One region of the Streptomyces sp. NPDC016309 genome, then DNA from elsewhere that is predicted to be linked to it. Evidence: predicted binding sites of a transcription regulator. Region 1 holds the regulator's gene; the other holds the start of a gene.
What was found. Region 1 encodes HspR, which represses chaperone genes until heat shock. Its sites were predicted from a motif close to TTGAGNNNNNNNNNCTCAA; they were not measured.

Region 1 (3,403 bases):
GTCGCCGGCCTGACGGCCCAGCTGGACCAGGCCCGCACCGCGCTCGGCGAGCGCACCGCGGACCTCCAGCGGCTCCAGGCCGAGTACCAGAACTACCGCCGCCGGGTCGAGCGCGACCGGGTCACCGTCAAGGAGATCGCCGTCGCGAGCCTCCTGACCGAGCTCCTGCCGGTGCTCGACGACATCGGCCGCGCCCGCGAGCACGGCGAGCTGGTGGGCGGCTTCAAGTCGGTGGCCGAATCGCTGGAGACGGTCGCCGCCAAGATGGGCCTCCAGCAGTTCGGCAAGGAGGGCGAGCCCTTCGACCCGACGATCCACGAGGCGCTGATGCACTCGTACGCGCCGGACGTCACCGAGACGACCTGCGTGGCGATCCTTCAGCCCGGGTACCGCATCGGCGAGCGGACCATCCGGCCCGCCCGTGTCGCGGTGGCCGAGCCCCAGCCGGGGGCCGCGCCGGCCCCGTCGGCGCAGGCGCCGAAGGAGGAGCAGAAGGCGGCCGACGAGGAGAGCGGTGGCCCCGAGGAGGGCTGACGCGTCGACCGTCGACCGGGAAGTGACCGGTGACCGGAAGGAGGGACGTCGATGAGCACGAAGGACTTCGTGGAGAAGGACTACTACAAGGTTCTCGGCGTCCCCAAGGACGCCACCGAGGCCGAGATCAAGAAGGCGTACCGGAAGCTCGCCCGCGAGTTCCACCCGGACGCCAACAAGGGTGACGCGGGCGCGGAGGCGCGCTTCAAGGAGATCTCCGAGGCGAACGACATCCTCGGTGACCCCAAGAAGCGCAAGGAGTACGACGACGCCCGCGCCCTGTTCGGCAACGGTGGCTTCCGTGCCGGCCCGGGCGGCGGAGCAGGCGGAACGTTCAACTTCGACCTGGGCGACCTCTTCGGGGGCGCCCAGGGCGGGGCGGGCGGTGCCGGCGGCTTCGGCGGCGGCGGCCTCGGGGACGTCTTCGGCGGCCTGTTCAACCGGGGCGCGGGCGGCGGCGCGGGCACGCGCACCCAGCCGCGCCGGGGACAGGACGTCGAGTCCGAGGTGACGCTCAGCTTCACCGAGGCGGTCGACGGGGCGACGGTCCCGCTGCGGATGTCCAGCCAGCAGCCCTGCAAGGCGTGTTCGGGAACCGGCGACAAGAACGGCACACCGCGCGTGTGCCCCACCTGCGTCGGCACCGGGCAGGTCTCGCGGGGCGGCAGCGGCTCCTTCTCGCTGACCGACCCGTGCGTGGACTGCAAGGGCCGCGGGCTCATCGCCCAGGACCCGTGCGACGTCTGCCACGGCAGCGGCCGCGCCAAGTCCTCCCGCACCATGCAGGTCCGCATCCCCGCGGGCGTGTCCGACGGGCAGCGCATCCGGCTGCGCGGCAAGGGCGCGCCCGGCGAGCGGGGCGGCCCGGCCGGTGACCTGTACGTGGTGGTGCACGTGGCCACCCACCCGGTCTTCGGCCGCAAGGGCGACAACCTGACCGTCACGGTGCCCGTCTCGTTCGACGAGGCGGCCCTCGGTGGCGAGATCAGGGTGCCCACCCTCGGCGGGCCCGCGGTCACGCTGAAGATCCCGGCGGGGACGCCCAACGGCCGGACCATGCGCGCCCGTGGCAAGGGAGCGGTCCGCAAGGACGGCACCCGCGGGGACCTGCTCGTCACCGTCGAGGTGGCCGTGCCGAAGGACCTGGGCGACAAGGCGCGCGAGGCACTCGAAACGTACCGGGAGGCCACGGCGGGTGAGGACCCGCGGGCCGAGCTGTTCCAGGCCGCGAAGGGGGCTTGAGATGGACGGACGCCGTCGCAATCCGTACGAGCTGACCGACGAGACACCGGTGTACGTCATCTCGGTGGCGGCCCAGCTCAGCGGACTGCACCCGCAGACCCTGCGCCAGTACGACCGGCTGGGTCTGGTCTCGCCGGACCGTACGGCCGGGCGGGGCCGGCGGTACTCGGCCCGGGACATCGAACTGCTGCGGCAGGTACAGCAGTTGTCGCAGGACGAGGGCATCAACCTGGCCGGCATCAAGCGGATCATCGAGCTGGAGAACCAGGTCGCCGCGCTCCAGTCCCGGGTGGCCGAGCTGTCGGCGGCCGTCGAGGGCGCGGCGGCGGCGATGCGCCAGCGCGAGGCCCAGGTCCACGCCTCGTACCGGCGCGACCTGGTGCCGTACCAGGACGTGCAGCAGGCGAGCGCGCTGGTGGTGTGGCGCCCGCCCAAGAAGCGCGGCGAGCGCGCCTGACACCCTTGCCAGGCCCCTTCCGTTCCGGCGGAGGGGGCCTTTCGCCGTCGTGGGCGCGTGCGATGATCCCGGGATGCGTACGACGTGGGGGGCCTCGCCCGGCCGGCTGCGCGCCGGTGCGGTGCTGGTGGTGGCCGTGGCCGCGCTCGCGGCGGGCTGCGACGACGGGACCGGTGACGCGCCGCTGCCGGAGCGGATCACCGCGCGCCCGGATCCCGGGACGGCGGCTCCCGTACCGCCGCGGGGGGCGCCGGACGGGCCCGGGGCGCCGGACGCGGACTGTCCCGCTTCGGGAGTGCGGGTCGGGACGGGCATGACGGAGGCCGCGTCGGGGTTGCGGGCGATGGGCCTGCTGCTGGTCAACTGCGGTACGCGGCCGTTCGAGGTGAGCGGGTACCCGGCCCTCGACGTCCTCGGGGAGGACCGCCGGGCGTTGGACGTCACCGTCCGGCGCGGGTCGCACGTCGACGCCGGCGCGAAGCCCTCGGCGTTCGTCCTCGCGCCCGGCGCCCGGGCGAGCGCCTCGGTGGTCTGGCGCAACACGGTGACCCGTACGGACGTGGTGGCGACGAACGGGGCGTACGTCCGCGTGACCCCCGCCCCCGGCGTACCGGCCCAGACGGTGGCCCCGGCCGACGGCGGCCCGCTGGACCTGGGCAACACCGGCGCCGTCGAGGTCACGCCCTGGAAGCCGTACGACGACCCGGCCGGGACGCGCCCTAGGTGATCAGCTCGGCCACCACGTCCAGCGTGGTCTGCCACAGCGGCTGCGCGCCCGTCCCGAAGGCGGCCGCCAGGGCCGTGCCCACGGCGACGTCCTGGGCCAGGGGCTTGGCGTCGTCGTTCCACGCGGCGGTGACCGTGCCGTCGCCGGAGGACTCCAGCTCGCCCAGCCGGCGGCCGCCGCGCAGCAGCCGGCTCTCCCCGTACGAGCAGGGCACGAGCCGGTAGCGGACGTCGCCGACGGTGGCGTCGACGCGGTAGGAGTGGCGGGACAGCCGTCCCTTGGCGGGCGCGATCCGGGCGGGCCGGCCGTCGACGGTGAGCGTCAGCAGGGCCGGGTCGCGGGAGCCGAGGGGGACGTGCGGGTCGGGTTCCGTGCCGGGGGCGCGGACCAGGCGTACGTGGGGGAGGCCCGGGCCGGTGACGTCCAGGGTCCCGGCGGCGGGC
Region 2 (3,403 bases), on a different contig from region 1:
CGGTGGCGCGCGGCGTCGTGCTGGCCTGGGTGTCGGTGATGCTGTTCCAGGACCTGCTGGCCTTCGAGGACCCCCTCACCAACTGGGGGCACCCGCTGGCCCTGTTGATCGGTGTCGGCGGCTGGCCGCTGCTGCGCCGCGTGCGACGGCGCCCCGTGGCCTGAACCGGCCGGGCCGGTCGGGCTCACGGTCCCGGCCGGCTCCGCGATCCCGGCCGGCGGCCCCGTCCCCGGCCCACCGTCACTGCCCGGGGCGGGGCGCCTTCACGCCGTGCAGGACCCGGTACTCCTCCGCCAGCCAGGTCCCCAGGTCCTCGATCAGCACCGCCAGCACCTCCGCATCCACGCCCGCCGGGCGGCGCCCCACCGCCGCGGCCGTCCGCATCTGCCCCGCCCGTGCCGGGTAGTGGGTGCCGAACACCGCCGCCATCCCCTCCAGGTCGCTCGTCCAGTCGCCGTGCCGGGGCAGCACCAGCGTGAAGCCCGTGCGCACCAGGTGCCGGCCCACCCCGCGGGCCAGCCGCTCCCGTTCGGCCGCCGTCCCGGCCCCGGCCAGCCGCCGTCGCCAGCGCGGCAGCAGCAGCGCCAGGTCGCCGTTGGTCTCCCGGGCCAGCAGGGAGGTGGGCCGGTAGCCGGGCAGGTGCCCGGCCAGGTCCTCGCCCAGCAGCGGGGTGCACAGGCAGGCCACGAAGAACCCGAGGTCGTACCGCTCCCGCTCGCTGAGCAGGGTGGGCACGCCGAACAGCAGCGCCGAGGCGCCGTCGATCCGCGCGAACCGGCCGTCCAGCTCGGCCTCCAGGTCCGCGACGGCGGCCCGGTCGGCCTCCGTGGGCTCCGCCCGCAGCGCGATGAGCAGGTCGAGGTCGGAGACGCCCGCGACGGCGGTGCCGCGCGGAACGCTGCCGTACAGGTACGCGCCGTGCAGCCGCTCGGGACCGAAGACGGCCGCGATGCCCGCCCGCGCGGCGTCGACCACCGGGGCGAACACCTCCGGCACCCGGTCGAGGGAGCCCTCCCGGGCCAGGGTCCCGTCCTCGTTCAGCACCGGCCCGCCCCGCCGGCCGGACCGAGGGGCGACAGGACGTCCCGGAGCCGGTCGACCGACGCGCGCCAGCCGCCGTCGGCGGAGCCCCACAGCTCCGGCAGCTCCGACGGCTCCCGCACCACCCGGTCCAGCGCCTCCACGGCCAGGGCCCGGAGGCCGGTGAGATCCGGGAGGGGTTCGTCGGGGCCGTAGTGCGGGTCGGCGGGGTCACCGCCCGGGCACTGCGCGGCGACCAGCGCGGCCGCGGCGACCGCCTCCTCGGCCACGGGCGCCTCCAGGTAGCCGGTCGTGCCGGCCACCACCAGCAGCCGGTCACGGACCAGGCGCGCCCGGTCCTCCTCGCCCGCGTCATCCAGGTCGCCGCAGAAGTCGGCGGCGGTGTCGTTGTCGAACGGGCCGGAATCCCAGGTCCCCATGCGTATCCCCCGGTCGTCGGTACGGTCCCGCGCATCATCGCAGTACCCCCGGGTGACGCCTGATCGCTCAGAGCGAACAGGTCCGGGGAACACCCCGCACGGCAGAAGCATTGAGTGTGTACAGCTCAACTTGACTGCCGAAGGGGAGATCATGGCTTCGACGTCCACACCGCTCACCCTGCCCGTGCTGCCGCTCGACGACGAGGTCGTGCTGCCCGGGATGGTGGTGCCGCTGGACCTGTCCGACACCGAGGTGCGTGCCGCGGTGGAGGCCGCCCAGGCGGCGGCCCGGTCCTCGGGGGGCCAGGGGGGCAAGCCCCGGGTCCTGCTGGTGCCACGCATCGACGGGACGTACGCGGCGACCGGCGTCCTCGGCACCGTGGAGCAGGTCGGACGGCTCTCCGACGGCGACCCCGGCGCCCTCATCCGCGGTCGCGGCCGGGTGCGGATCGGCGCCGGCACGACCGGCCCGGGCGCCGCCCTGTGGGTCGAGGGCACCACCGTCGAGGAGACGGTGCCCGAGCCGCTGCCGGGCCAGGTCGCCGACCTCGTCAAGGAGTACAAGGCGCTGGCCACCAGCTGGCTCAAGAAGCGCGGCGCCTGGCAGGTCGTGGACCGCGTCCAGCAGATCGACGGCGTCTCCGCCCTCGCCGACAACTCCGGCTACTCGCCGTTCCTGACCCTGGCCCAGAAGGTCGAGCTGCTGGAGACCGAGGACCCCGTCGCCCGCCTGAGGCTCGCCACCGAGCAGCTTCGCGAGCACCTCGCCGAACAGGACGTCGCCGAGTCCATCGCCAAGGACGTCCAGGAAGGCGTCGACAAGCAGCAGCGGGAGTTCCTGCTGCGTCGTCAGCTCGAAGCCGTACGCAAGGAGCTGCGCGAGCTCAACGGGGAGAAGGAGGGCGACGAGTCCGACGACTACCGGGCCCGCGTCGAGGACGCCGGGCTCCCGGAGAAGGTGCGCGAGGCGGCCCTCAAGGAGGTCGACAAGCTGGAGCGGTCCAGCGACCAGAACCCGGAGACCGCCTGGATCCGCACCTGGCTCGACACGGTCCTGGAGATGCCGTGGAACGAGCACACCGAGGACAGTTACGACATCGGGGGCGCCAAGGAGGTCCTGGACGCCGAGCACGCCGGTCTGGAGGACGTGAAGGAGCGCATCACCGAGTACCTCGCGGTGCGCAAGCGGCGGTCCGACCGCGGCCTGGGCGTCGTGGGCGGACGGCGGGGCGGCGCGGTGCTGGCGCTGGTCGGCCCGCCCGGCGTCGGCAAGACCTCGCTCGGCGAGTCGGTCGCGCACGCCATGGGCCGGAAGTTCGTACGGGTCGCCCTCGGCGGCGTACGCGACGAGGCGGAGATCCGCGGCCACCGGCGCACCTACGTGGGCGCCCTGCCCGGCCGGATCGTCCGCGCGATCAAGGAGGCCGGATCCATGAACCCGGTGGTCCTGCTCGACGAGATCGACAAGGTCGGCTCCGACTTCCGGGGCGACCCGGCCGCCGCGCTGCTGGAGGTGCTGGACCCGGCGCAGAACCACACCTTCCGCGACCACTACCTGGAGGTCGAACTCGACCTGTCGGACGTGGTCTTCCTCGCCACGGCCAACGTGCTGGAGGCCATCCCAGAGGCGCTCCTCGACCGGATGGAGCTGGTCCGCCTCGACGGCTACACCGAGGACGAGAAGGTCGTCATCGCCCGGGACCACCTGCTGCCGCGCCAGTTGGAGCGGGCGGGCCTGGAGAGCGGCGAGGTGACGCTGGACGAGCCGGCGCTGCGCAGGCTCGCGGGCGAGTACACCCGCGAGGCCGGCGTCCGGAACCTGGAGCGGTCGATCGCCCGGCTGCTGCGGAAGGTCGCCGCCCGGCACGAACTGGGCGAACAGGAGCTGCCCTTCACCATCGGCGCGGACGACCTCCGGGGCCTGATCGGGCGGCCGCACCACG

Region 2: a site for HspR is predicted at 1,571-1,589, ahead of lon (endopeptidase La). Genes of this name have one in related genera too.

The regions. Positions count from the first base shown of each region.
Region 1 covers NZ_JBIBSG010000007.1:223,254-226,656, reverse strand. Annotated here, with positions in the region: gene grpE (nucleotide exchange factor GrpE) at 1-534, shown strand, start outside; gene dnaJ (molecular chaperone DnaJ) at 586-1,776, shown strand; gene ACF068_RS19645 (heat shock protein transcriptional repressor HspR) at 1,778-2,233, shown strand; gene ACF068_RS19640 (DUF4232 domain-containing protein) at 2,307-2,960, shown strand; gene ACF068_RS19635 (hypothetical protein) at 2,953-3,403, opposite strand, start outside.
Region 2 covers NZ_JBIBSG010000001.1:326,774-330,176, reverse strand. Annotated here, with positions in the region: gene ACF068_RS01430 (rhomboid-like protein) at 1-164, shown strand, start outside; gene ACF068_RS01425 (nucleotidyltransferase) at 241-1,044, opposite strand; gene ACF068_RS01420 (DUF4259 domain-containing protein) at 1,038-1,460, opposite strand; gene lon (endopeptidase La) at 1,612-3,403, shown strand, end outside.